Regions from separate parts of the Haloimpatiens massiliensis genome, predicted to be linked through region 1. Evidence: a T-box and tRNA genes for the amino acid it is inferred to sense, from the RefSeq annotation. Region 1 holds a T-box; the other holds one or more tRNA genes.
The links. The T-box of region 1 lies ahead of thrS (threonine--tRNA ligase). A T-box ahead of a tRNA ligase gene usually reads a tRNA of that ligase, here a tRNA-Thr.
Positions count from the first base shown of each region.

Region 2: it has a tRNA-Thr gene. The T-box ahead of thrS (threonine--tRNA ligase) is inferred to sense a tRNA for this amino acid. The anticodon was not compared.

Region 1 covers NZ_LT854639.1:566,337-574,268, forward strand. Annotated here, with positions in the region: gene C1715_RS07825 (TrmH family RNA methyltransferase) at 1-138, opposite strand, end outside; gene C1715_RS07830 (potassium channel family protein) at 155-814, opposite strand; gene C1715_RS07835 (TrkH family potassium uptake protein) at 825-2,165, opposite strand; gene rplT (50S ribosomal protein L20) at 2,315-2,668, opposite strand; gene rpmI (50S ribosomal protein L35) at 2,701-2,898, opposite strand; gene infC (translation initiation factor IF-3) at 2,918-3,445, opposite strand; ribosomal protein L20 leader region at 3,463-3,573, opposite strand; gene thrS (threonine--tRNA ligase) at 3,636-5,549, opposite strand; T-box leader at 5,731-5,949, opposite strand; gene ytxC (putative sporulation protein YtxC) at 6,170-7,078, opposite strand; gene C1715_RS07865 (DUF6873 family GME fold protein) at 7,378-7,932, shown strand, end outside.
Region 2 covers NZ_LT854637.1:67,420-90,074, forward strand. Annotated here, with positions in the region: gene C1715_RS03505 (MerR family transcriptional regulator) at 622-1,554, shown strand; gene C1715_RS03510 (MFS transporter) at 2,141-3,331, opposite strand; gene C1715_RS03515 (HsmA family protein) at 3,779-4,147, opposite strand; gene C1715_RS03520 (M48 family metallopeptidase) at 4,411-5,220, shown strand; gene C1715_RS03525 (DUF3006 domain-containing protein) at 5,436-5,648, shown strand; gene pgsA (CDP-diacylglycerol--glycerol-3-phosphate 3-phosphatidyltransferase) at 5,718-6,239, opposite strand; gene C1715_RS03535 (NAD(P)/FAD-dependent oxidoreductase) at 6,517-7,926, shown strand; gene C1715_RS03540 (adenylosuccinate synthase) at 8,082-9,368, shown strand; gene C1715_RS03545 (DUF1858 domain-containing protein) at 9,656-9,838, shown strand; gene C1715_RS03550 (ECF transporter S component) at 10,041-10,655, opposite strand; gene C1715_RS03555 (acyl-[acyl-carrier-protein] thioesterase) at 10,949-11,692, shown strand; gene C1715_RS03560 (BaiN/RdsA family NAD(P)/FAD-dependent oxidoreductase) at 12,717-13,946, opposite strand; partial or broken gene C1715_RS03565 (RNA-guided endonuclease InsQ/TnpB family protein) at 14,107-14,964, opposite strand; gene C1715_RS03570 (CoA-binding protein) at 15,512-15,883, shown strand; gene C1715_RS03575 (pyruvate, water dikinase regulatory protein) at 16,015-16,827, shown strand; tRNA gene C1715_RS03580 (tRNA-Glu) at 16,983-17,057, shown strand; tRNA gene C1715_RS03585 (tRNA-Val) at 17,064-17,139, shown strand; tRNA gene C1715_RS03590 (tRNA-Asp) at 17,148-17,224, shown strand; tRNA gene C1715_RS03595 (tRNA-Thr) at 17,231-17,306, shown strand; tRNA gene C1715_RS03600 (tRNA-Glu) at 17,320-17,394, shown strand; tRNA gene C1715_RS03605 (tRNA-Val) at 17,400-17,475, shown strand; tRNA gene C1715_RS03610 (tRNA-Asp) at 17,497-17,573, shown strand; tRNA gene C1715_RS03615 (tRNA-Thr) at 17,579-17,654, shown strand; gene C1715_RS03620 (hypothetical protein) at 17,875-19,485, shown strand; gene C1715_RS03625 (ATP-binding protein) at 19,566-20,546, opposite strand; gene C1715_RS03630 (DnaD domain protein) at 20,543-21,535, opposite strand; gene C1715_RS03635 (peptidoglycan DD-metalloendopeptidase family protein) at 21,816-22,655, shown strand, end outside.

The sequences.
Region 1 (7,932 bases):
AAATGAAGATTTTATTGCTTCTTCTACAAATCTAAATCCTTCTACTAAAAAACTTTCTTTTTCTTCTCTATGCTTTTTATCTTTTAATTTTTTTACCTCTTTTATTATATTATTATCCTTACTTCTTATTATATCCAAAGTTCTGCACCTCAGCCTATTTTATTATGTTTTCTAATCTATTTATATCCTCGATGCTTCCTATAGCTACTATAATATCTCCTTCTTCTATCATATCATCTGCTGAAGGGGATATATCTATATAACTTCCTTTTTTAATAGCCATTATATTTATTCCATATCTAGACCTGACATTTAACTCTACTAAGCTCTTGCCATGCCATTCCTTTGGACTTGCTATTTCTGCTATACTATATTCTGATGAAAGTTCAATATAATCTAATATATTTGATGATACTAAATTATGGGCAACTCTAACTCCCATATCTCTTTCAGGGAATATAACTCTATCTGCTCCTATTTTATAAAGAACTTTAGCATGCAATTTGTTATTAGCCTTAGCTATTATATGTTTTACACCTAATTCCTTTGCTAGCAAAGTAGCCATAACACTAGACTGCATATTAGAACCAATGCTTACTACAGCCACATCAAAATTTTTAATTCCTAAAGCATTAAGACTATTTTCATCTGTACAATCTGCTTGAACTGCATGAGTTACTTTATCAGCTATTCCTTGTATTACATCTTCATCTGAATCTAATGCCAGCACATCATTACCTAATTTATAGAGAGTTTCGGCAACAGAAGTTCCAAATCTTCCAAGCCCTATAACTACATATTGTTTTCCACTCATAAGAACACCCCTATCCAACTAATATTTTATCTTCAGGATATTTAATAGAACTTTTCTTTTTGTTTTTAGCTAATGCCAATGCTAAAGTTAAAGGACCTACTCTTCCTGCATACATAGTCAAAGCTAAAACTATTTTCCCTATTGTTGTAAGTTTAGAAGTAAGTCCTAAAGTAAGACCTACTGTACCAAAAGCTGAAGTAGCTTCATATAACAAATACTCAAAAGGAAATCCTACTTCTGTTATTGATAAAATCATAGTTACTGTTATTACCAGCCCTAAACTTATTACTACAATAGAAAAAGCTCTATAAATTATTTCTTTATTTATTCTCTTTTTAAATATTTCCGTTTCCTCTTTTCCTCTTATAACAGAAACAACTGTCATAAGAAGTACTCCCATAGTAGACGTCTTTATACCTCCAGCTGTAGATCCTGGGGAACCACCCACGAACATTAATAATATCGTTAAAAATATACCTGCTGTACTCATATCTGCCGTAGATATGGAGTTAAAGCCCGCCGTTCTTGGTGTTACTGCTGCAAAGAACGAACTTAACATCTTTTCTAAAATACCTTTACCTTTTAAAGTTCCTGGATTGTTGCTTTCAAATAAAAACATCAGTATAGTGCCACCAACTAATAAAATTGCAGTAGCAGTAATTACAACCTTAGAATGTAATGATATCTTTCTTCTACGCTTATAATTATATAGTTCTGCCCACACAAAGAAACCTAAACCCCCTATTATTACTAGGAAGGATATGGTCATTATTACAACAACATTATTAGAATAGGGTATTAAACTATTTCCTGTTAAATCAAATCCAGCATTACAAAAAGCTGATATGGAATGGAATATACTGAAGTATATACCCTTTCCCAAACCATATTCTGGTATGAATTGTGTAGATAAAAGCAATGCACCCATAGATTGAATAAAAAAAGTGAAGAAAAGCACATATCTAGCTAGCTTCACTATACCTTGTAATGAAAAAGAATTCATAGCTTCTTGCATTACTAATCTTTCTTTTAAAGTAATTCTTTTACCAAGTATCAAAGCTATCATTGTAGCAAAAGACATAAAGCCAAGCCCACCAATTTCTATAAGCAGCATTATTACAGTTTTTCCAAAATAGGTCCAATGTGTACTGGTATTCACTGTTACAAGGCCTGTGACACATACTGCTGAAGTAGATGTAAATATACAATCTATAAAAGGTGTCCTGGTTCCACTTGCTGATGCAATAGGTAAATTTAAAAGAATAGCACCCGTCAATATAACTATTGCAAATCCAATAGCTAATATTTGTACAGGAGTAAATTTAGGTTTATTTTTTAATATTTCCGACATTATCTCACCCCGATTTTATGCCTATGAATCAATTTAAGCTAATAATTATTCTAACATTATATCATTTAATATAAGTTTGTCAAAATTCTAAAATATACTTTTATACCTTTATATAATAAAAAAATGCGACTTCATGCCGCATTTTTATATTATAAACTTTGTTTTGCTACTTCTACCAATTCAGCAAATGCCTTTGGATCATTTATAGCTATTTCAGAAAGCATCTTTCTGTTCATATCTATTCCTGCAAGCTTTATTCCATTCATAAATCTTGAGTAAGAAAGACCATTCATTCTAGTAGCTGCATTTATTCTTGCTATCCATAACTTTCTATAATCTCTCTTCTTTAATTTTCTTCCTCTATATGCATCTCTTAATGCTCTTATAACTGATTGATTAGCAACTTTAAATAATTTACTTCTTGAACCGTAGTATCCTTTTGCAAGTTTTAATACTTTTTTATGTTTTTTACGAGCATTTACCGCTCTTTTAACTCTTGCCATCTTAAAAACCTCCTTCTGCTTTAAGCTCTAAACTATAGATATGGTAATACTTTCTTCATTACTTTTTCTTGTGATTCAGATACGTATGAAGTTTGTCTTAAATTTCTCTTTGTTTTAGAGCTCTTTTTAGTTAATATGTGGCTCTTGAAAGCCTTAGCTCTCTTTAATTTTCCTGTTCCTGTCTTTTTAAATCTTTTAGCTGCGCCTCTATGAGTTTTCATTTTTGGCATACTAAACTCCTCCTCTCAATTATGCTCTTTTTGGAGCTAAAACCATAATCATGTTTCTTCCTTCTAATTTAGCTTCCTTTTCTTTTACACAAACATCTTCTAATATTTTGTAAAAATTATCTAATATTTTACGTCCTATATGTGAATAATCAGCTTCTCTTCCTCTGAATCTAACTGTTACTTTAACCTTATTTCCAGCCTCTAAGAACTTTCTTGCATTCTTTGCTTTTACTTCCAAATCATGCTCTTCAATTTTAGGACTTAATCTTACTTCTTTGACATTTATGACATTTTGCTTCTTCTTAGCTTCTTTTTCTTTCTTGGATTGTTCGTAAATAAATTTGCCATAATCCATTATTCTGCATACTGGTGGATTAGCATTTGGCGAAATCATAACTAAATCCATTTCCTTTTCCTCTGCTATAGTCAAAGCTTCTCTAGATGAAATTATTCCGAGTTGTGAACCATCATCACCTATAACTCTTATTTCTTTTGCTCTTATGTCTTCATTTACTAAGTGCTTTTTATCTTTACTAATAATATTCACCTCCTGGTGTTATTAAACATATAATAAAAGGACGGCATATGCCGTCCTTTATATATCACATTAAGTAATCATCACTTACCTTACTAGCTGTGCTGTAAGGTGAGAAACGGCTGTTTCTACTTGAAATTAAATTTTCTATTAAGTTAACAATGATATTCTACTACATTAAGGTTTTTCTGTCAACACTATATTATAAACTATTTACTTTATTATATACTTCTTCTTTTATATTAGCTATAAATTCATCTATAGTGTTAGTTCCCAAATCCCCTTCTTTTCTACTTCTAATTGCTACTTTTTCCTCTGTCATTTCTTTATCACCAATCACAAGCATATACGGAATTTTTTGAAGTTGTGCTTCTCTTATTTTATATCCTATTTTTTCATTTCTAAAGTCTGTTTCTACTCTTATACCATTTTCTTTTAGCTTAGTTTCTATTTCCTTACAGTATTCTAAGCTTCTATCAGTTATATTCATAACCTTAACTTGTACTGGAGCTAACCATGTTGGAAATGCTCCTGCAAAGTGTTCTATTAATATACCTATAAATCTTTCTATACTACCAAACACAACTCTGTGTACTGTCACAGGTCTATGCTTTTCTCCATCTGCACCTATATATGAAAGATCAAATCTTTCTGGCAATTGAAAATCTAGCTGAATTGTTCCGCATTGCCAAGTTCTTCCTATGCAATCTCTTAAATGGAAGTCTATCTTTGGACCATAAAAAGCTCCATCACCTTCATTAACTTTATATTCAAGTCCTGCTTTTTCAAGTGCAGCTCTTAATCCATTAGTTGCAGCTTCCCAGTCTTCATCACTACCCATAGAGTTTTCTGGTCTTGTAGAAAGTTCCACAAAATACTCAAATCCAAACATTTTATAAAATTCATCTATTAAATTAACTACTCCAAGTACTTCATCAGTTATTTGCTCCTTAGTCATAAATATATGAGCATCATCTTGAGTAAAGCATCTAACTCTCATAAGTCCGTGTAATGCACCAGAAAGTTCATGTCTGTGAACAAGCCCAAGTTCACCTAATCTTAAAGGTAAATCTCTATAAGAATGCATTCCATCCTTGTAAACTAACATAGCTCCTGGACAATTCATTGGTTTTACTGCATAATCTTCTTCGTCAATTTTTGTAAAGTACATATTTTCTTTGTAGTGATCCCAATGTCCTGATTGATGCCATAAAGCTTCATTTAATATTATTGGAGTTTTAATTTCATCATATCCTGCTTTTCTATGCACTTCTCTCCAGTAATCTTCAAGTATATTTCTTAAAATCATTCCCTTTGGATAGAAGAATGGGAATCCTGGACCTTCATCATGTATTGCAAATAATCCAAGCTCCTTACCAAGTTTTCTGTGATCTCTCTTTTTTGCTTCTTCTAGCATGTGAATATACTCATCAAGTTCACTCTTCTTTGTAAAAGCTGTTCCATAAATTCTTTGTAACATTTGCTTATTTTCATCGCCTCTCCAATAAGCTCCTGCCAAAGATAATAATTTTACTGCCTTTACTTTTTTTGTAGATGGTACATGAGGACCTGCACATAAATCTACAAACTCACCTTGTCTATAGAAAGAAATTACTGCATCTTCTGGCAAATCTTCTATAAGTTCTACTTTGTAATCCTCGCCTTTTTCTCTTACATATTTTATAGCTTCTTCTCTTGGAAGCTCAAATCTTTCTAATTTTAAATCTTCTTTAACTATTTTTTTCATTTCTTTTTCTATATTTTCCATTATTTCTGGTGTAAAAGAAAAATCCGCTTCAAAATCATAATAAAATCCTGTATCTATAGCTGGTCCTATAGCTAACTTAACTTCAGGATATAGTCTTTTTACTGCTTGAGCTAAAATATGTGATGCGGTATGTCTTAAAGCCCATTTTCCATCTTCATCTGCAAAAGTTGATATTTCTAAAGTACAATCTTCATTTATCTCAGTCATAAGCTCAGATTTCTCTCCGTTTATTTTAGCAGCTAAGGCTTTTTTATAAAGCGCTGGACTTATTTTCATAGCAATATCACTAACTTTGGTGCCCTTTTCTACCTCTATAACTTTTCCATCCTTTAATGTTACTTTAACCATTTTAACTCCTCCTTTTCTTTATTTATTCCGCGACTTTACTAACTTATTCTATACATGTGGTGAATAAAGATAGTTCAGCCTCTGGATGACAATTGATAAGTTTATATCAATAAACTTTTTACATTAATTATTATTTTAAAATTAAACATACTTTAACAAAAAATAATTAAACTCATCCCATAAATGGGACGAGTATATCGCGGTTCCACCCAAATTAATAATAAAATAAATCCTTATTATTCACTTGAACCCTTTAACGCTGGTGGCGGCAATGCTTACTAACTTCAGCACGCTACTCAAAGGTGGTTTTCAACAGCTCTTATTCAAAGGATCTTACAGCCTATGAATCCTTCTCTCTTAGAATAGTCTTCTGCTTACTCTTCCTTTTCACAGTATTTTAATTAATATATTGTAAATTTATTAAAGTATATTACTTTTATTTTAAAAAGTCAAGAGTTCTGAATTATTTTCGCAACTTTTTAGGTACATGAAAATAAATAACAAGTCAAAGATGCTGGTATATTTTGTATCAGACAAGGAAGCAAATTCCACCGCTAGTAGCACTATCGGTAGGTTCTGCTGACGCAGTATGACGCAAAATAGACTAGCATACTGACTTGTTATTTATTTGAATGTGCCTTACTTAATAATTTCTTGCACCATTCACATCCACTACATAGTATAACTCTGTTTTCAAACACACTTTCTATTGTATTTATGAATTCCTTATTTTTACAATTATTTATACCATGTATTACGATATTTTTAGGTGAATTAGTTACAAGCCCACTGATTATCATCTCCTCTATGCCTATTTTCTCATTAACCCCTTCTAAATAAGCTCCTTTTTTAAATTGTTTTGTAATATCCTTTCCCATATCATCTTTTATAACATATTCATCTTCATTTCCTATGAATATATGAATTTTATTTATTTTACTTTCCTGTATGCCAACATAATATTTGAGTAACTTTATAAATTCATCATATTCTCTTTCTATCATAATACTTTCAATTATTTTATCTATTATTAAACACACTTTCTTTTTAATTTCATATTTTCTAAATTGTAAATATCCTTCAATATTTATTAAAGCACTTTCTTTCATCACATTTAAAATATCTTCTTTTATTTCATTCATCCTATTAGAGAAATAAACTGCTTTTTCATCCTTTATTCCTTGAAGATTAGTAAGTATATTAAATAAGCTTATCTTTATATCCTCTATTTCTTCTTTTCCTAAAAAGAAATAATCTTCATTAAGTATGCAATCTACTTCCATGTAATAAAATTCTAATATTATAAATTGATATATAATTTCCATTAAATTAAAATAAACAATATCAATTTTTTCCTTAGGTATACCTTCAATATCCGAAGAAAAAATTTTTAATATAGTAAATTCTTTATCTGCCTCCTCATATATTCCTATATTTATATTTTTATGCTTTAAATTCTCCTCAAGTTCATTTATATTGTATACAAATTCTTTGTTCTCTGTTTTAAATACTATTGTAAGTAATAACATTATAATCACCCACTTTCATTATAGTGAGAATATTTTTACTTAACTGTAATTCATAATTTTCAATACCACTTTAACTATAATACTTTTTAATGTAAAATTTAAAATGCATGTAAAAACTTCTAAATAGATTTTATGATTAATTTTCAATTTTAAATTCTATTTTTTTTAATTTTGTAGTTGTATATTATGAATTGCAGTTACTCAAACTTTTCCTTTACAAATTTAATCCTTGTGATAATATAAGTTATAAATTTATATTTTACAAAATAAATTCATTTATGTATGAAAAGGTGATTTTTATGAAAAAATTTATTATTGTGGATTTTAGAATAAATACAGATGAAAAAAAACATTTAGAAAAACTAGGTTATGAAACCCTTTGTTGCCCTCCTAGCCAAGCACTATACAATGCGGTATGTGGGCATCCTGATATGCTCTTACACTTTTTAAAGGAAGACACTATAGTAGTACATAAAGATATTCCTTTGAACTTTATAAATATTCTAGAAAAAATGAACATTGAAGTTGTATTGTCAAAAAACTCTCTTAAAGAAAATTATCCTTACGATATTTGTTTAAATGCAGTTAATATAGACGATATATTTGTTCATTATACAAAGTATACAGATCCTGCCATAATTAATAATTTATACGGCAAAAAAATTTTAAATGTTAAACAAGGATATACTAAATGTTCTACTGCAATTATAAATTCCAATGCTTTTATAACCTCCGATCCTTCTATTAAAAATGTACTATTAAAAGAAAATAAAGATGTACTATTCTTGCCACCAGGTCATATTAATCTACCTGGTTTAAACTACGGATTTATCGGAGGAACTTGCGGTCTGTTA
Region 2 (22,655 bases), on a different contig from region 1:
CACTAATTTATAGAAAGTGAAGGTACAGACCCATGGGATAGTCAAAAAATTTCTACATTCGTAGATCCTAATTCTTACAATAACCCTAAAGGTTATGTATTCAGTAATTAAAAATTTAGTGAAAATCTCTAAACCTTATAAATAAGTAATTTAGTAAATAAGAGATAAGTTGTTTAAGAGATTTAAAGGTGAATTAGTAAGTGGTAAATAATGATTAATAATTTATTTAATTAGTAGATTAATATATTATTAGAAACACAAGTCATTTAATAATAAAGCTGTAATTAATTATAAGCTTATTAAAAGATTTTAGTTTAATATGTGTAGCTTCAAGGAAGAAATTTTTCTAGGAAGACTATAGGGAAAGGAAGGTTTTAGAATTCAAATAACAGATGAAAGTTTTATGAAAGAATTAGGATCTGCTTAACAACCGATTCATATGTGATTAGGGCATATGTGAATCGGTTGTTTAATTTTTTGTGTTGACTTGCACCTTGGAGATAGGAATATATTATAGTTAACATGTGAATATGTAAAGATAGAAATTATTTAAATTTTACTAATTAAGTCAAATATAAAGAACATATTCATATGTAATATATACGGTGTGGAGGTAGTAAAATGAATATCAAGGAAGCATCTCAAAAGACTGGATTAACTAAAAAAGCTATAAAGTATTATGAGAGCGAGGGGCTTATATGTCCTGAGAAAAATCCAGAAAATAATTATAGAGAATTTGGTAAAGAAGATATAATTAAATTAAATTTAATTGGTGCACTAAGAAATTTAGATATTAGTACAAAAAGCATAAAAGATGTGATGGATGGAGTTAAAACAATTCCAGAGGTTATGAAAGAAAAATTAGAAAAAATACAAAATGAAATAGCAAATCTTCAAAACACTAAAAGTGTTGTACAGAGTTTTTTAGAAAAAGAGTTTGGTGATTATAAAAACGTTGAAGAGGTAGGTAACAGTATAAATAAATTAAATAAAAGTTTGGAGCTTTCTCTAGAAGACAAAAAAGAATACATTGGGGAGGCTATTATGAGAACCTTCCCTGGTAGCTTTGGCAAAATGTTTGTGGCAAACTATGGAGCATTTCTAGATATATGTATAGACAGTGATGAAAAGAGAAAAACATGGTTAAATATGGTGGAATATCTAGACAATTTAGAAGAAGCAGAGGAAAATCATCCATTTATTAAAATGATAGATAACATGGGAGAAGAAGCTTTAGATGAGTTTATAAATACTAAAAATCAATTTGTAAAAAATGTATTAAATAGAGATGAAAAGACTATGAAGGAAGTCGAAGAATCTAATGTGAATTTCTTGAAATCTTTAAGAAATGATAAAAACTTTAGAGATAATTATGTGGATAACTTGAAAAAAGGAGCAGACCTTATGAATAGTGTAGGAGGAAAGGGAAATCAGTTTGATTTATATTTAGAGAAGCTCAATGATGATTATAGAAAATTTAGAGAAATAGCTAGGGAAATATTAAGTGAGGCAGAAAAAGAAGCAGGCACGAACCTTAGTGAACTGTTAGCATAAATTGTGAAGCAAGTGCCATAAGAAAAATCTGTCTTTAAGTCCACAATAAATGTATTTTTTAAGACTGTTCGCAATACGCCAAGAAATATTAAGTTTTATTTAATATTTCAATAATTTGGTATGCACTAGTTATTAATCAAATTGACTATTTATATCCCATAATTAATTAAAATATTATTAATAACTAGGATTGTAGATTAAACGAAAGGCTACGCCTAAAAAATATTATGAGCGTTCTCTTTTTTATAAATAAAAGATTTTCCATAGCGAAGCGGAGGAAAATTATCCTTTAGTAGGCTTCTCCTCCCAAAACACATACATATTAAACTAAAAATCTGATTTTAATGTAGTAATAAATGTGGAATTTGGGACTATTGAACTAGCCTTAGAACTTCTTATGTCTCACAGTTAAAGACACGTTAAGAAGCTTTCATGTTTGAACGAGGAACGAGTGAGTTTGAAAGCTTTAGGGGCTTTAACTGTGAGACATTTAGAAGTTCTTGGCGTATTGTGAACAGTCCCAAATTACACATTTATTACGGAATTAAAATCAGATTTTTCTTCAATGTATTACTTCATAATATTCTTAATTATTGTCACAACAGATTATGAAAACATTGAGTACAGCAAAAATTCCAGAAATAATTCCTAGAAACTTAAAAGCGGCATTTAGAGAGAATAGATCTCCTATTTTTCCTATGAGGGGGAATAGAAATATCATAAAAAAGCTAAACACCATGCTTTGAAAAGATAGAATAGTTGCTCTGTTTTCGCTGGGAATAAGTTTGTTTAAATAATCACTGGTTACAATATACATTATAGTTTGCAGTATTTCTATAGCTATGAAAAATGCATAGGAATAGTTTGTGAAAGCTATGCACCATATGAAAATACATGTAACTATAGGTAAAAAAATTAATAAAAGACGTTCTTTAAAAAGCTGTTCTATTTTATGAACATGAGGAGCTATAAATGCATTTATTAATGAGGAAATGGCAAATATAATTCCTATTTTAAATTCATTTAAGCCATTACTTTTCCAGTAATTTTGTAAATAGTAAAAGAGGCTTGTTCCAAACACTGACATAACTTCTGCAAATACAATAAGTAAGGATATTTTCTTAGTATCTTTTACTATTTTAAAGCTATTTAAAGTTTGGTTTTTAAAAATTTTAAAGGGATGTATATTATCTAAATCTTTGTTTCTACCCACATTAGGTTCTTGAAATAACGTGGACTCTAAAAGAGCTATGCCTGCAAAAACAGCACTTAAGGCAAAGGGCCATAGATAGTTTTTGTGAGCTAAATATCCTCCTAGCATAAGAGCAAATATACAACTTATCTCTAATATCATTTCATTAAATCCATTTATTTTCATATAGCTTTTTTCTTCGCCCAACTCTTTAAGAGAATCATAAATCAGAGCTTCTCCAGCGCCAGATTCTAAGTTATAAGATATGGCTAGTATTGCGAAAGAAAGAGCAAATAGATAAAAGTTGGTGGAGAAAATCAATACAATATTACTTATAATACAGAATACTCGTCCTAAGGTTCTGCTGACATTTCTTCCGTAAATATCTGCAACAGCACCTGTAGGTACTTCCATAAGAAAAGAAGTTGTATGAAATATACCTTCTAGTAGACCAAGTTTAGCAAGGGACAAACCTTTACTAGCTAGATATATCATCCATACTCCTTGAGTTAAGTCTAATCTGTTTAGAAAAATAAACAGATAATTTAAATTTATATTTCTTCGTAAATTTTTTTTATAATCCATTTTAAAACCTCCATAATAACGCATTTAAAGTTTACTGAAAGTGTTACATTAGCCCACCCATCCCTAGTGCGTATAAAAAAACCTAAGTAGAGTCTTTCTACTTAGGTTTAATGAGGTTATAATAATATATTTCAACCGAAAAAAGTATAAAGATGCTACTTCAAGTTAGTTTACATAATATTTAATTTTGGACGCACTTTCCCTAAAGTACCCAAAATTAAATGTTACGTTCTGAACTATAGCAAGATAATCTTGCATACAGAAACTAACTTTTAAGTCCATCTTTACACCTCCTCTAATGTTTGCATAAAACAAAGTCTTACTAAATAATAAAATTATATCTACAATATTATAATACTTTAAATATTTACATAGAATAATATTTAAAATTATAACACAAATAAGTTTTTTTGAATATACCTAGATCTATAAAGTGGATAAATTAAATCATCTTGTCATTCCGAATATTGCTCCAGATAAAAAAGGAACTAACCAAATAATCCAGACTATTATACTAAATTTATGGAATTTTAATTTCATTTCTTTATTATTTTTGAACAATACTATTGATGCCCATAATGCATGGAAAAGCATTAATAGTATTGCTAGTAATCCTGTTATGCCATGAAAATTAAATTTAAAATTAGTACTAGCTATTTTACCCATGGCAGTAGTGCCTAAAGTGTCACAAATCAAACCTACCCAAAATATAATAACATGCCATTTTTTTAATGTGCCTTGTTTTTTTTCACTCCAAACTCCTATAGTGTAAAATATAAGAGCTAAATTAATAAAAAGTATTGCATAAATTAGCACTTGTATACCCTCCTTTTTGAATGAACTACGTTCATTAAATTTTAACAAAAAACATATCTTATATGATATGTTATGGAGTATTTTAATCTTTGAATGAACTATGTTCATTATAAAAGTTTAATTTATAATTGTCAATAAATAAATAAAGGTATATTTAAAAAAACTTGAATATTAATGAGGGAAAGTCTAGTATATAACCATGTTCAGTTAACAAAATTGTATAGAAATAAGTTATATTTATATATAAACTAGGAGAGGATTTCATGAATAGTTTTATTTACAATGGAAAGGAAATAAAATATACATTAAAAAGAAGTAAGCGAAAAACTATAGGTATAACTGTAACTGAGGAAGCGCATGTTATAATATCTACGCCTGCTAATTTAAAAAGTATTTATATAGATGAAATATTAGAAAAAAGAGCTGAATGGATTTTGAAAAAGTTAGAGTTAATGAAAGAAAGACAGCTTGAAAAAATATGTAGAAGATTTGAAAATGGAGAAAAGTTTTATTTACTGGGAAAAGAATATACTTTAAGAATATTAAATTGTTTTAAAAATTGTGATGATGGTAAATGTTTTTTAGATAAAGATATTTTGGTAATTGATTTCTTTGATAAACAATTAAAAGAAAGTAAATATAATAGTGAGAATGTGTATATAGAGGGGGGTAATTTATACGTTATTATTGTCAATAATTTAGATGACAACAAAACTAGAAGAAAGTATATGAAGGAAGTTATAAAAGAATTTTACTTTAAAAAGGCACTGAATTTTTTTAAAGAAAGAATGGAGTTCTTTTCTAAAAATATGGAGATCTACCCGAATAGGATAACGGTGAAAGAAGTAAAGACTTTATGGGGCAGCTGCTCATCTAAGAGAAATATAACTCTAAATTGGAAACTCATAATGGCACCACCATATATAATAGATTACGTTATAGTGCATGAACTTTGCCATATTAGGCATATGGATCACTCTAGAGATTTTTGGATGGAAGTGGCGAAGGTTATTCCAGATTATCAATATAGGAGAAAGTGGCTTAAAGAAAATGGACATTTGTGCCAATTATAATTTGAAGAGATTAACGGTATAATTTAACCTATTATCCTATAATAGAGTACTTAAAATAACTTAATGGTAAGTAAGTTAATTGCGATTAAGTTATTTATTAATTGATATAATTAAAGATACATTTGTAATAATATTTGATTTTATACAATTTACAAAAATGCTAGTATAAACGATATATCATAAGTAATACAATAAAAATTGGAGGGGATGATAAGATGAAAGGAATAATTGACAGGTTTGAAGGAAATTTTGCAGTGGTTGAATTAGATAATGAAAAAATGATAGATATAGAAAGAGCTAAAATACCTAAGGAAGCAAAAGAGGGAGATGTAATTAATATAGGAGAAGAAATAAAAGTGGATGTAGACGAAACCAAAAGAAGAAAAGATGAGATAGAGAAAATGGTAGAGGATATGTGGGAAGAATAGAGCAGCTATATAAAGAATTATCATAAAAAAGTAAAATATTAAAAGTCCTATCTTAAGTAGATAGGACTTTTAATATTTTACTTTATTGACATTTTTATTATAAATAATTAGGTAGTTAAAAAATGCTACTATAGCACTGGCTACTGCCACATATATAAGTATCTTTCCTAAATATTCGCTAAATATTAAAATAAATATAGATAAATAAAATAAAAGAGTGGAAATCTTCCCAAATATATTAGATGGAATCACCATATCTTTATTCAGAAGTAAAGTACCGCCTATTATCATTGAAAGTTCTTTTAATATTATTACCCAAAGTACCCAAGACACTATATAGTTTTTCACAGTAAGACAATATAAAACAGTTACAAGCATAAGTTTATCAGCTAAAGGATCCATAACTATTCCAAATCGAGTAACTAAATTGTGCTTTCTAGCAATATAGCCATCCAGTACGTCTGTGGCTCCAGCTATTAAAAATATGGCTATGGAAAGAAAAAGGCTGTTTTTTATAGGTGAAAAGAAAATATATGCAAAAGCTGGGACTAACGCAAGTCTAAAAACTGTTAATATATTTGGAATGTTCACGGAATCACATCCTTTCCAAAAGTATTAATAATATTATTCCCTAATGAAAACAATATATAATGAAAATAATATTTTACGTTTATACATGTAACAATAACTAATTATAGCATATAAACCTTTAATATTTAAAATATTGAATGAAATTATCCATTATTTTTGAAAAATAAAAGTAAAAGCATCAAATACGAACATAACAGTAAAAAAAATAAAAAATATTCGTATTTATTATTGACTCTGTAAATTCTGTTTGCTACTATAAATAAGGAGGTGATAACCTATGAAAAATAATTATGATGTTATTATTATAGGAGCAGGTCCAGCAGGAATATTTACTGCATTAGAAGTTACTAAAAAGAATCCTAATTTGAGTTTATTAATAATTGACAAGGGCAGAAATATAGAAAATAGAAAATGTCCTGCAAGAACTACTGGAAAATGTGTGGGATGTAAGCCTTGTGGCATAACCTATGGATGGTCTGGAGCAGGTGCCTTTTCAGATGGTAAGCTATCTTTAAGTCCAGAAGTGGGCGGAAGGCTTTTAGATTATTATACAGAAAAACAGGCTAAAGAACTTATAGATTACTGCGATGAGATTTACTTGAATTTTGGAGCAAATAAAGAAATTCACGGGATTAATAATGAAAGAGTTGAGGAAATAAAATATGGAGCAAGTAAGCACAATATAAGGCTTGTAGAATGCCCTGTAAGACATTTGGGTACAGAAAAGGCCTATGAAGTTTTAAAAGGAATGTATCATTATCTAGTAGAGAAAACAAATACAGAATTTAGTGAGCTAACAGAAGCTTTAGATATAATAGTTGAGGATAATAAGGCAGCAGGAGTCAAGGTATTAAATAAGGGTGAGGAAAAGCAAATAAATGGAAAGTTCGTTGTAGTAGCGCCAGGAAGAGGTGGAGCAGAGTGGCTTTCTAATCAAGCTAAAAAATTGGACTTAAAGGTCACAAACAATGCAGTAGATATAGGAGTCAGAGTGGAGGTACCTAATTCTGTTATGGACCACTTAACAAAAGACCTATATGAAGCTAAACTAGTTTACTATTCAGATACCTTTGATAATAAAGTTAGAACTTTCTGCATGAATCCGGGTGGAGTGGTTTCAGAGGAACACTATGATGATGGCAAAATAGCTGTAGTTAATGGTCATAGTTATTCTCAAAAGGAACTTAGAACAGAAAACACGAACTTTGCAGTGCTTGTTTCTACATCCTTTACAGAGCCTTTTAATCAGCCTATAGAGTATGGCAAATACATTGCAAAACTTGGTAATATGCTTGCGGATGATAGAATAATGGTGCAAAGATTAGGGGATTTATTAAAGGGAAGGAGAACTAATGCATCAAGAATTAAAAAATCAACTACAATACCTACTCTTAAATCAGCAGTACCAGGAGACTTAAGCTTTGTGCTTCCTCAAAGGCATTTAGTTTCCATAGTTGAAGCTCTTAAAGCTTTTGACAATATTGCGCCAGGCTTATACAGTAAAAACACACTACTTTATGGTGTGGAGGTTAAATTTTATTCAAGCAAGTTTGCTACAGATGATAATTTCAAAACATCTATAGAAAATCTATATACAATAGGAGATGGAGCTGGAATAACAAGAGGTTTGATGCAGGCATCTACTACAGGAGTAGTAGTGGCTAGGGACATTACGTCTAGAGCATAAAAATCATGAAGGATTTTTAAAAAAAGTATGCAAATGTTCGTAAAAAGTGTATAATATAATTTGTTAAAAATTTAAATCATATATTAATTAAGATTACTTTAAATTATGGTTAGAAATACTCTTATATTAAAGAGGTAAGAAAGCGAGGAATTTATATGTCTTCATTTGTAATTTTAGGTGCCCAATGGGGAGACGAAGGAAAAGGAAAGATGACTGATTACTTAGCAGAAGAGGCTCAGGTAGTTGTTAGATTCCAAGGAGGAAATAACGCAGGACATACTGTAGAGGTAGGCGATAAACAATATAAGCTTCACTTAATACCATCAGGTATATTGTATGATAATAAATTAAATGTGATAGGTAATGGTGTAGTAGTGGACCCAGAAGCTTTATTTAGCGAAATAGATTATTTAGAGGGATTAGGAGTAAGAGTTACTCCAGAAAAGCTTTTAATAAGCGATAGAGCACAACTAATAATGCCATACCACAAGATATTGGATAAGTTAAAGGAAAGCAAAAGAGGGAAAAATGACATAGGAACTACGGGAAAGGGAATAGGACCTTGTTATACAGATAAAATGGAAAGAAGCGGCATAAGAGTATGTGATATTTTAGAAGAAGATACATTTAAAGAAAAATTACAAGCTGCTTTAGATATAAAAAATCCATTTATAACTAAAGTTTTAGGCGGAGAAGCTTTAGATTTTAATGAAATATACGAAAGATATTTAGATTTTGCAGAGAGAATGAGACCATTTGTAAAAGATATATCTGTAACTGTACACGATGCTATAAAATCTGGTAAGAATGTTTTATTTGAGGGTGCTCAAGGAACACTGCTTGACATAGACTACGGAACATATCCATTTGTAACATCTTCAAACACTATAGCTGGCGGTGTTTGTACTGGAGGCGGTGTTGGACCTACTATGCTAAATAGTGCTGTAGGCATTGCTAAAGCTTACACTACAAGAGTAGGAAAGGGACCTTTCCCAACAGAGCTAGAAGATGAAATGGGTGATTGGTTAAGAGAAAAAGGTCATGAATTTGGAGTTACTACAGGAAGAGCTAGAAGATGTGGGTGGCTTGACCTTGTAATTCTAAAAAGTTCTGCAAGAATATCAGGACTTACAAGCTTTGCAGTAACTAAAATAGATACTTTAGCAGGTCTTGAAAAAATAAAGGTTTGTGTAGGCTACAAGTGCAATGGAGAAGTTATAGACTACTTCCCAGCAAGTCTAAAAAAACTAGCTCAATGTGAGCCTGTTTATGAAGAGTTTGATGGTTGGGATGAAAGTATTAAGGATGCTAGAAAATACGAAGAGCTTCCGGAAAATGCTAAGATTTATTTGAAGAAAATAGAAGAAGTTACAGGAGTTAAGGTGTCTATAGTTTCTGTAGGACCAAGAAGAGATCAAACTATAAAAGTAAGTGAAATTTAATTAAGCAAATTAACTAAAGAGATTAAATAAAGGTATGTAGCCTGTGATGTGCAGGTTATATGCCTTTTTTAGGTATATGAAAAGAGATAATAAGTCAAAGATGTAATAAGCTTATAACACAAATTAAATTCAAATAAACATAGAATTTTTTTCTTCCATTAAGTTCTTAGTAACAAAATAGGTTTTTGTGTAAACACTAATATTGAAAACTATAATATGATAAATTTATGGTGTTTTTACCTAGTTTTTGTGATAAAATAAAAATTGCAAAGAAGGGAGTGATATAAATGATAACTAAAGACATGACAATAGGTGAAATATTAAGCAAAAAACCAGAGGCAGCTCCAATTTTAATGAACTTTGGTATGGGTTGTGTTGGATGTCCATCAGCTCAAGCTGAAACTTTAGAAGAAGCGGCTATGGTTCACGGAATGGATATAGAAAAATTATTAGAAGCTTTAAATAAATAATGTTAGTTGAGTTTTTAGAAAATTAGTAGCTAGTCATAGACTTAAGCAAATCTTTGACTAGCTATTATTTTTTTATCCGATGACTACCTGCCGTAACACTCCCACTTCTAACAAAGTGGGAGATAACGGCAGCTACGTCCCTGGATAACGATCTCTAACCTTCAGATGGAGTAAAAACTCCATCTGAAGCTAAGAGTTCTGTTTATTTATGTTTTACAATTTTTCTAACTGCAAGTACTATAGGAATTGTTATGGCTACAGCTACTATAGCCTCAGGAATTCCGTTAGCAACTCCAATACCAAATATGGCCTTGCCTGCTAAAGAAGCATCAATACTTCTAGCTTTTGCAAACTCTGCAGCATATAATAAGTACATCATTCCCAAGACACCAACGGTGTTAGTTAAAGAACCCAATGCTGCTCCTATGCCAATTTTTATAGGATTATTTTTATTTTTAATAGGGATTGCCTTGTAAGTATAGTAGGCAACTATTGGTATTATAACCCTAGGGAGCACTGATACTAATGGATTCATAAATGCAAAAGATAAAAGTGATGGCACCATCATGTTTTGAAACACACTAAAGATTCCAAATATAAGTCCTATACATATACCTACCACAGGGCCTTCGATTAAAGCTCCTATGATAACAGGAACATGCATAATGGTTGCTTTGACCCCAGGAAGAGGTATAAAACCATAACCTGTTATGCCCAAAATGATGGATATAGCAGATAGCATACCTACAACTGTCAATTGTCTAGTTTTTGCCTTTCTGTTAGAAAGATTTGCATTATTACGTGATTCTAAATTCATAATACTACCTCCGTTCTTATTCCTTTAAGGATACAAGACGAATTTGCTGTGATCCTTATTAAATTTTATTCAGTTAAGTTTCAAAAGAATACCTGCTGAACATATTGTATTTTACCACTTTTCTATGATAAATGGAATATAGTTTTAACTGTAAATAAAATGTTTAATTAAAAAAAAGTATTTTATAATACTTTTTTTTAATTTTTAGTAAAAACTTTCATTAAACGTATTAAAATCCCCATAAATTTGGTATCATATTAAATATATAAAATTTTACTACTGGGGGTGTTAAAATGTCTGGAATAGTAACAGAAAAGGAGTATAATGTTCATTATTATGAAGTAGATTATAAAGGAAGAGCACTCATATCATCTCTTATGAATTATTTTGGTGATATAGCTATGGTACAAACTGAAGATCTAAAAATAGGCATGGAGTTTTTAAATCAGCATCATATAGCTTGGGTACTTTATAAGTGGGATATAGATATAAATAGATATCCAACATATAATGAGAGAGTAAAGGTAAAAACTTGGGCCTATGGTATAAAAAAATTCTACGCCTACAGAAAATTTACTATAACAGATAGCAGCGGAGAAGTGATAGTGGAAGCAAATTCTATATGGTTCTTAATAGATACAGAGAAGAGAAAAGCTATAAGTGTACCAGATTATATGTATGATATATTTAAAACCAACAAAGAAGAAAAAAGGACTCTTAAAATAGATAAAATAAAGAAAATGAATAAAATTGATGTAGAAAATAAATTTAGTGTGAGATATGGTGATATAGATACTAATAGGCATGTTAATAACGTAAAATATGTAGCTTGGGCTATAGAAACAGTTCCTAGAGATGTAGTTACAAAATATGAGCTTAAAAATGTAAAAGTAACTTACCAAAAGGAAACTTCCTATGGAAATATTGTAAAAGCTCGTACGCAAATTCTAGAAGAGGAAGATGGAATAGTATGTTTACATAAGATACAAGATAAAAGTGACAATGAGCTGGCAATTCTTCAAACTATGTGGAAATAGAAAGCATAAATTGCGACATAATACATTGAAGAAAAATCTGATTTTAATTCCGTAATAAATGTGTAATTTGGGACCGTTCACAATACGCCAAGAACTTCTAAATGTCTCACAGTTAAAGCCCCTAAAGCTTTCAAACTCACTCGTTCCTCGTTCAAACATGAAAGCTTCTTAACGGTTCTTTAACTGTGAGACATAAGAAGTTCTAAGGCTAGTTCAATAGTCTCCAATTCCACATTTATTACTACATTAAAATCAGATTTTTAGTTTAATATGTTTATGGCTGGAGAGGAGAAGCCTACTAAAGGATGATTTTCCTCCACTACGTTACGGAAAATCTTTAATTTATAAAACAAATAAAAAGGCTCCCATAATCTTTTTAGGCGTAGCCTTTCGTTTAGAACTTAAATCCCGGTTATTAATAATATTTTCACTAATTGGGAGATACAATTAATCACTTTAATTAGGTACTAGTAAATACATAATTATTAAAATAAAATATTGGATAAAATTTAATATATTTTGCCATAATGCATTGGCTTGTATAAATCTTAGCTTTAATATTTAGACTGGCTAACGCCAATAAAAGATTGTAAAGGCTTAAAAGAAAAAGCTATAATTATTCGATTAATAGTGTAATTATAGTTTTTATTATCAAATTATTGTATTTATACATTTTTTATTCAATTAAAGATTTTCTGTAGCATAGCGGAGGAAAATCATCCTTTAGTTAGCTGTCTTCCTCATTTGATAGCTTATGCATGAACCGAAAAATCTGTCTTTAAGGTAACAATAAATATATTTTTTTAGACTATTGAGCTAGCCTTAGAAATTCTTTGTTTTCAAATTTCAATACCCGTTAAGAAGCTTTCATGTTTGAGCGCCGTTAGAAGCGAGTTTGAAAGCTTTAGGATATTGAAATTTGAAAACATTAGAATTTCTTAGCGTATTGCGAACAGTCTAATAAAATATATTTATTGTGGACTTAAAGACAGATTTTTCTTATGGCACTTACATCATAATTTTCTCATTTTGCGGCGCTTTTAGCGGCTACAACTCCAGAACTCCATGCCCATTGCAGATTAAATCCCCCACAGTCACCATCCACATCTAAAACCTCTCCACAGAAATAAAGATTAGGTACAATTTTAGACTCTAAAGTGATATGGTTAACCTCAGTAGTGTCAACTCCTCCGGCGGTTACCTGAGCATTCTTGAAGCCATTTGTACCTGATACGGTGAAGGTCCATTCCTTAAGTAGAGAAAATATATTACTTTTTTCTTTCCAATCTAAATCCCAGCAAGGTTTATGTATATTTATAACTCCAGCTTCTTTTAAAAGTATAGGTATTATCTTTTTGTTTATTATTCCTATAAAAGATTCCTGTACAGCTCTATAGCTGAAGGTGCCCCAATGATTTTCCAAGAACTCTATTAATGATTCTTTGGAGAATTTGGGCATAAGATCTATTTTTAATGTAACTTCATTTTTTTCACTTAAATTATAAGAAGCAACCCTGCTTAGTTGTAAAATAGGAGGGCCTGATATACCATAGTCTGTAAAAAGTATTTCTCCAAAGTCTTTTCTCATAGACTTGCTATTTACAAAAATTTCTGCAAAACCATCAAATTTCACTCCAGAGAGAGCCTTTAAATGATTATATTGAAGCTTAAGTTGTACTAAAGCTGGTACAGGATTTATTATATGGTGGCCTAGTGATTTGGTTATGTTAAATCCAGAGCCATCTGAACCAGTGGTAGCAGCAGACTTCCCTCCAGTAGCTATTACTAATTTTTTGCATTGAAATATTTCGGCATTATTTGAGTATATTTTAAAGCCATTTGTAGTACACCTTACCTCCTTAACTTTTGTATTTAAATACAAGGGTATACCTTTTTCACTTATGGAAAGTCTAAGCACATCTAAAACTGAAGAAGCCTGTAGGCTCATAGGGTACATTTTGCCATCATCAAGGGTTACTAAAGGAAGTCCTAGAGAGGAAAAAAAGTTAACAGTATCCTCATAGGTAAACTTATTTAAAGTATCCATAAAGAATTTAGGGTTATTACTATGATATCTTAAAGAAATTATATTCTCATTAGTTATATTGCATCTGCCGTTTCCTGTGGTGAGTATTTTTTTACCTATTCTATCACTGCCTTCTAAAAGTGCCACATTACAGCCCATATCTTTAGCTGTGATGGTAGCAGTGATACCAGAGGCACCAGCACCTATGATTATAATATCGTATTTCAAAGTCAATCGCTGCTACTCAAAACATGGTCAAATGTATCCATATTGAGATTGTTACTGCTTCAACGTACTCTGCCTTGCCTAAGCTACTACAGTTTGTATAGCACTCCACAGTCGTTAATTCCCCAAATAGCCTTGGGTACACATATAAGTGCTTGTTTAATTAAGCTATCTTATATTCTTTAGCATTGGCTAAATTTATTGAAGCATTTAAATCTCTATCAATAGAAAGCCCACAACTGCATTTATAAACTCTATCAGATAGTTTTAAATCTTTCTTATATGCTCCACAACAGCTACACATTTTACTACTTGGATAAAATCTATCAACTATTCTTATCTCAATGCCATTTTGTTTAGCTTTTGAAATAAGTTTAATTCTAAATTCATAAAATTTTTGCCCAGCAATTGCCTTTGCTAAATGCCTATTCTTCATCATTCCACTTACATTTAAATCTTCAATAGTTATAAAACTTGGTTTTTGTTTTATTAACTCATTTACTGTTTTATTTATGTAATCAGTTCTTATATTTGTAAGTCTTTGATGAAGTTTTTGTACCTTTACTATTTGTTTTTGGATATTTTGACGAGTAGCTTCTCCTTTCTCTTTTTTATTTCTTAATTTTAAACTTTCATATTTCCTTGAAAGTTTTCTTTGCTCACGTTTTAGTTTCTTTTCTTCTTTTTTAACTGTTTCAGTTTTGTTAATATTCTTTTTAGTTAAGCCATTATTACAAATTGCAAAATTCTTTAGTCCAAGGTCTACGCCTATTCCTTCTGAGTAAGGTTTATTATTTACTTTAATAGCTTCTTTAACTAAAATTGAAACAAAATATCTATCTGCTTTTTGACTTACTGTACCACTTTTAACTATAGAGTTAACTGGAATGTATCCAAATTCTTTTAATCTAATCCAACCTAAAGTTGGTACTTTAACCCTATGTCTTTCAATAGTCCAATCTGTTTTATTGTTCTTTGGAAAGTAAGCTTTAACATCTTGATTTTTCTTTTTCTTATATTTTCTTTATATTGTTCGTAAGTATACTATCTTCTATTTGTTGGTGTTCTAAATGCTTTTAATATTCCTTCGTTATCCTATCTTTGTAATGTTCTAACTGATACATTAATTAACTCTACAACTTCATTTGGTTTATAATTATTATTTTTCAAATGTACTCACTTCCTTTTCATAAGTACATTTTACTATAGTTAATTACTTTTATTTATATTTTAAACAACTAAAGATATCTCCTTTTGGCTATTTATAGAAAAAAGCTTGAAGGGTACCAACAAGCATTAGAGTATACAAATAATATTTTATCCTATTTAGTTTAATTATAATTATTTTATAATATTTTTTCAATGAAAGGAATAGTTAAGCATTGAGTATTGATCATTTTAATTCATTGGTTGATTTTGTATGGATGAATTAGTAAATGAGAAGTGCATCATTGATACAATTATAAAAATTAGGATATAATAAACGTAAATATAATAAAAAAGGAAGGTGAAAAACTTGATTTTTGATAAATATTTGGACTATAAAATATCAATAATCAAGTGAGTTTATGGTAGCTAGTGAATTATTAAATTATAAAAATTGGGTAGTAGTAGGAGACGTTATAAACCAGAGTAAATATGCATATAAAATTTTAGACAAGTTAAGGAATAAAGGTTTTAATGCAGTGGGAATTCATCCTAAGAAGGAGGGGGAAGGCGTTTATAAAAGTTTAAAGGATGTGCCTTTTCAAATAGAAGTTATAGATTTATGTATAAATCCTGCTTTAGGTATAGAAATACTTAAGGAAGCAAAGACTTTAATTATTAATAAGGTACTAATTCAGCCTGGGGCAGAAAGTGAAGAAATTATTAATTATTGCAAAGAAAACAATATAATTGCTATAGAGGATTGTGCGCTAGTACAGTTATCTAATATGTAAGTATTTAGATTTACGTATTTAAAAAAATACATAGCTGCAAAGTCTTTTTAGGTTAAGCGCTGGTGATTACTGGTGTTTAATTTGTATGAATTATTGACAGTGTAAATTATTAAAAAACAGGGGGTGCTATTATGTTTAAAATATATGCCGTCTCTGACTCTATAGGGGAAACAGCAGAACTTGTAGCTAAGGGTACAGCAAGTCAATTTAAAGTAAAAATGCATGTAAAAAGAGTTCCATACATAAAGACATTAGAAGATGTTTATGAATTTATGAATACTATAGATGTGCCAGATAAATGTATGGTAATTTCAAATATAATTTTGCCGGAGATAAGAGATTTTTTAGTACAAAGATGTATGGAAAAGGGTATATTTGTATATAACGTGTTAAGTCCCTGTATGAATATAGCAGCTAAAATTACAGGAGAGCAACCTATATATGAGCCAGGTGCTGTGTGGAATATAGATAATGAATATTATGAAAAAATTGAAGCTATGCAATTTGCCGTGCAGTATGATGATAGTAAGGATGTAAGTGGAATAAAGAATGCAGATGTAGTTATAGTAGGTCTTTCTAGGAGTTCGAAAACAGCTTTATGTATGTACTTGGCCAATAAAGGTATAAAAGCTCTCAATGTACCGTTAATGCCAGAAGTTCCAGTACCAGATGAATTATTACAAGTAGATAGAAAAAAAATAATAGGTCTTACAATAAATCCTTTACATCTTATTGAAATTCGCAAGCATAGACTTTTAAAATTTGGAGGAGATCATTTTAACATAAATTATGCCAATGAAGAAAGGATATTAGAAGAATTTGATTTTTTAGATAAAGTATTTAAGAGACTTGGATGTAGGGTTATAGATGTAACTCAAAGAGCTATAGAGGATACTGCTCTTATTATAATGGAGAGTATAGGATGGGTAGAAAAGAGTATCTAACATGGCTATCCTATTAATTAGAGAAGAAATTAAAAGGAATTTTAAAAAAAGCTAAAAAGTTTTAAAAAAATATGTTGACATATGGAGAATAATCTTGTATTATATTATTTGTCAGCGCGGCAGACTAGAATGAAAAAAGCGTTGATAAATAATTTGGCTCCTTGGTCAAGCGGTTAAGACACCACCCTTTCACGGTGGTAACAGGGGTTCGATTCCCCTAGGAGTCACCATTATGTGGGCGCATAGCTCAGCTGGGAGAGCATCTGCCTTACAAGCAGAGGGTCACAGGTTCGAGCCCTGTTGTGCCCACCACATAATATGGCCCAGTGGCTCAGTTGGTTAGAGTGCCGGCCTGTCACGCCGGAGGTCGAGGGTTCGAGTCCCTTCTGGGTCGCCATTATAAGCTGGCATGGCTCAATTGGCAGAGCAGCTGACTTGTAATCAGCAGGTTGTAGGTTCAATTCCTATTGCCAGCTCCAATAAAAATAATTTGGCTCCTTGGTCAAGCGGTTAAGACACCACCCTTTCACGGTGGTAACAGGGGTTCGATTCCCCTAGGAGTCACCATATGTGGGCGCATAGCTCAGCTGGGAGAGCATCTGCCTTACAAGCAGAGGGTCACAGGTTCGAGCCCTGTTGTGCCCACCACTTATTTATAAAAATATATATGGCCCAGTGGCTCAGTTGGTTAGAGTGCCGGCCTGTCACGCCGGAGGTCGAGGGTTCGAGTCCCTTCTGGGTCGCCATATAAGCTGGCATGGCTCAATTGGCAGAGCAGCTGACTTGTAATCAGCAGGTTGTAGGTTCGATTCCTATTGCCAGCTCCAAAGTCTTAAGTAATTTTTACTTAAGACTTTTTATTTTTTTGTAATATTAAATATTTAATGTTATAGATAATATTAAGTATTTAATAGTATTATTATGTATAAGATGGGAGTTTGCATATAAAGATTTATACTATCTTTTAAAGGATAAATTAGTATAAATATAGAATCTTGTAAGTAATACATAATATTTTACAATAATATATTACTTGGGGGTATGAGTATGGAAAAAAATAGAGTCAAAACGAAGAGCTTTATAATAATAAGTATAATATTAATAATCGGTATAATAGCATATCAATACAGTGTTAATTTGAACATTAATAATCAGCCTCCTTCTAATAAGTGGGGGAAGGGGAAGTTTCTAGATCAAGCTTACATAAGTGCTACTCCTGCAATTATCAAAGAAGACAAAAATTATATTATTGCCTATAATGACAAAAATAAATTAAAAATCTTAGTAATAGATTATTTAGGACATAAAAAAAAGGAAAAAAGTTTAGGTATAAAAGCAAATAGTATAAACGGAATAATACTAGTAAAAGATAAAGAGAATAATTTTTACATTGAGTACGTAGGAAAGCATTCAAATAGTAATTCCTCAGAGCGGATTAAGTTAGACAAAAAGTTTAATATAATAAAAAGAGAAAATATAGGAGAGTTAAGAGAATTAAAACAAATAAATGATAATATGATTTTAAGAACTTATGAGGATTCAGTGGAATTTATAGATATAAAAACCGGAAATAAGAAATCTATAAAAGTTCCAAGTGCAGGAGGAATAAGTGGAATAGATTATAATGGTAAATATGTAATATGTTATACAGGGCAGGAGGTACAGGAAGTTACTCAAATGTGTACATTTTATGAGAATGGGGAATTTTCTCATTCAAGAGATTTATTCAATATGATAGTTAGATTTGGTCAAGTTACACCTGAAACTAAATTTGCTGTAGAGGGTGGAATTATGTATTTCTTTGTACCTAAAACCGGAGGCGATATAGTATATCAGATTCCTATTGATAATATTCCAAAGAACAAAGATGAATTTAAGTATAAATTTAAAGAGCTTAAATTTCCTGGAATCGGCTTAAAAAAAATAAACAGTGCAAATTGTATAAATGGCAAGGCGAAAATTCTAGTAGAGGGGAGGAGAATTTTTGGCATAAATAAAGAGCAAGATGATGTAATGGAATATAGATTAAGTAATGGTAAGTATGAGCAGGAAGGAATTCTTTCAAAATCAAAACAATTGTCCACTTTTGCAAACATTTGTGGAGAAATAGGAATATACTGTGATTTCCAAGCTAAATCAGATGAGGGTTTTGAGTGTCCATACAACTTATATATGACTTCAACAAATGAACAATATAAAAAGGAAAATAATAAACTTAAAAAATTTGAAAAAAGTATGTCATTACAAGAAACGGTTACTGGAGTTACATATAGTATAATATCTATACTGTTAATAGGAGCTGCATGGATTTTTCCAGGGCTAACCTTAATGGGTATATTCACATTATTATTAAGTAGATTTTCAGATAAGCAAAGAAAAGGCATATATATTGGAGTTCTTGTAGTTACAACATTTATAAAAGTTCTATCTATGTATGTTTCTGTATATAAAAATAGCTTTATGTTCTTGCCTAAAGAATTAGTTTCTCCTATGGTAGGAGTGTTTATCCTAGTATGTATAAGTTTATTTTGTTATGTATACTCATACTTATTTTATAGGGAATTTACAGAGGATCTTCCGGTGGCGAAGTATCTTCCATTTCTAGTAATGGATACATTTATTTCTGTATTAATTTTTTCTCCTTATATAATAAATTAAATATATTTTATAAAAAGTAAATTGAGAACAATATTAATACAAAAATCCCAGTTTGTTATAAGCTGGGATTTTACATTTCATTAACGTATTTTATTTAAATTCTTTTTTACTCTAATATCGTCACCATAAAATTTATATAGTTCAAAGTTACCAAATAGTCTTGAAGTAATTCTTTCTGAATAGTGTTTGGAGAGTTCTTCAAGAGATAAGTTTGTGGAAATAAGCATCCTTTTGTCCTTTAGGAGTTTCCAATTTATTAAATTAAATAATTCAGATTTAGAAAAGTCTGTTATTTGTTCTGTACCTAAATCATCTATTATAAGTACGTCACAGTTTAATATTAAATCCTCCAGTGTTTTATTTTCATTAAAGCGGGCATCACGCAAATTCTCTATTAATTCTTTTGCAGTTCTATATACTACAAAGTAGCCTCTGTCTATAAGCCATTTGGCTATACAGTGAGATAAAAAGGTTTTACCTGTACCAGAGCTACCGTAAAATAATAAATTTGTATCTTCCTTAGAAAAATTTTTCAAATAAGACTTTACTCTATATAATATCTCTTCCATATTTTTTCTAGGACTTTTTATTTCTGAGTCAGTTCTTCTAGTACCATATAGGTTTATGTTAAAATTATCAAAATTATTTTCTTTAAAGGAGGTCTCTAGATCAGAATTTTTATAATGGAGTTTAATTAGATATCTCTTATAACAAGAACATTTCATATTTCCTATAAAACCAGTATCGCTACATTTATTACATCTATAATGCATATCTAAGTAGTCTAGTGGATATCCTGATGAAACTAGAAGTTCTGTTTTCTGAACTCTTAAATCTGTTATCTTTTCTTTTAAATTCTTTAAGTATTCATCCCTATTTTCAATATTATTTAATATATTTATGGATAAATGTATAGAAAGTTTAGCTATTTCTTTTTCTATAGCATTTATTCCAGGTATTTTATTATATACTTCTTCCTTTCTATCTTTTAAGGCTTTCTCTTCCTTTTCTCTTATGTTTTCATACATTTTTAGTATTTGAGATTGGTATGTGTTAATCATTCATTATCCCATCCTAATAATTTTTTTTCTAGATCATCGTAATCGTACTTACGTTGAGAGTAGTCATTAAAGGTACTATTTTTACCATTGTTATATGATACTTTTTTTGCGGGTGAATAGGAGCTAGTTTTTTTCTTATCTTTTTTTTCTATATCCTCTAAAGTCTTTAAGTTTTCCTTAAACCAGCTGTTTAGTATTCCGTCAATATATTTAAAGTCAGCTTTGTTTATTCTTTCAAAACAAATGTCACAAGCTTTATATATAATTTCTACAGGAAATTTATAAATATTTATCCACTTATCCATCATTTGTTCTTGAGGTTTCATTATATCAGTAGATTTTATTCCTAAATAATTTAATATTTTTCTTATTCTAATCCATTTATCTTCATGTTTCTTTATGTAGCTTTGAGCATCTTCTACATTTTTTATATTTTCATCATTCCAAGCTAAAGCTATTTTTTCTATATATCTATAGTCGGTTTTACCTTTAGAAATGCAATACTGAATTAAAAGAAGTATTATTTCAGGAGTAAAGCTAAAGTCTTTTTGCCAGCTTAAATACATAGTCATTTCCTTAGGGGATAGAGGTCTTCCTACAAGCTTTTCTATATCTTGAAGCATATCTTTTATAGAGTTTTTATTTAGTTCCTCTAATAAGTTAATTTTCTCTATATCTTCTTCATCACCACTATCCTTTAAATCTAAAAAGTCTATATTAAAGTTACCCATATTATCTATAGGAATTAGTTTTATTACGCCTTCTTCATTCCAATAATTTAGTGCATTCATTACATCACTTTCTAAAAGATTCAGAGTAGAGGCCATCATGGAAGAATTTACTCCTAATTCACCAGAAATGCAGTATTTTAATCCTAAAAGGTAAACTTTAACAAATTCACCTCTAGCTTTAGGCATATATTTTTCTATAAAAATGTTACTTACAGGCGTATATTCATGTATTTTATTTTTAAATACGAAAGTACCCATGGAAAATCAACCCTTCCTAAATTATATAACATAGTGTGCATTAATTTTATTAGATAAAATATTATAATCTTTGCTAATGAATTTTAACTCAAAATCTTTAAAATATCAAATAATAAATTTGTATTATTAAATAAAAATTTCATTTTTAGGGTATATTAAGAAAGTTACTAAATAAATTATTAGACCTATGAGGTCAAAATTATTGTGAAAGGAGCTGAAGACCGTTAAGTCTGTATAATATCACCTAAAAGATATTGTACCGGAAAAGACGGTAAAAGTTTTGAGTAAAAAAAGCAAAAACTATTTTATCATATGCTTGGTCACTGTTTCTTTATGTTTATTATATTATAACATATTTAGTGACAAGTCTTATGACGTATTATTAAATGGTAATAGCATAGGTACAGTTCAAGATAAAGAAGCCTATGCTAAAGTAGAAAAGGAGATAAATGAATGTATAAATAGAAGATTTGCAAATATTGAAGGAAAGGATCAAGTGATTTTTAAAAGTAATAAGAAAAGAAAGAGGTTATCTTCTGAGGAAAGTATAATAAAGAATTACTTTAAATACAGTAATATTACTGTAGAAACTTATGGTGTATTTTGTAAAGAAAATTATTTAGGGGCATTAGATAATTCTACGGAATATAATATAGCCATAGATAAGGTTAAAAATAAATACAAGGAAATATTGAAATTAAAGGATATAAATGATTTTAAAATAGATAATTTGCAACTGAAAAAATGTAGAGTGCCTTTAAGGAGAGTTTGTATTGATGGAAAATCTTCCAGAGAAAAAATTGCTGGAGAGATTTTAAATAATCATAAGACTATAAATGTTCAGTTTACATCAGTAATAGAAGATAAAAAGGATATTGAGCCCAGTACTGTAATGAAATCCTCTAGTGAAATGCTGAAAGGGGAAAGAAAAATTCAACAACAAGGTGAAAAAGGATTAAAAAATGTATTCTCTAAAATAACTGTAAAAAATGAAAAAATAGTTAGTAAGAAAACAGTAGAGGAAAAAATTTTAAAAAGTAGTAAGGATAAAGTAATATTGATAGGTAGTAAAAATCCTGCAGTATTAGGTATAGCTTGTTTTTCAAAACCCTCTAGAGGA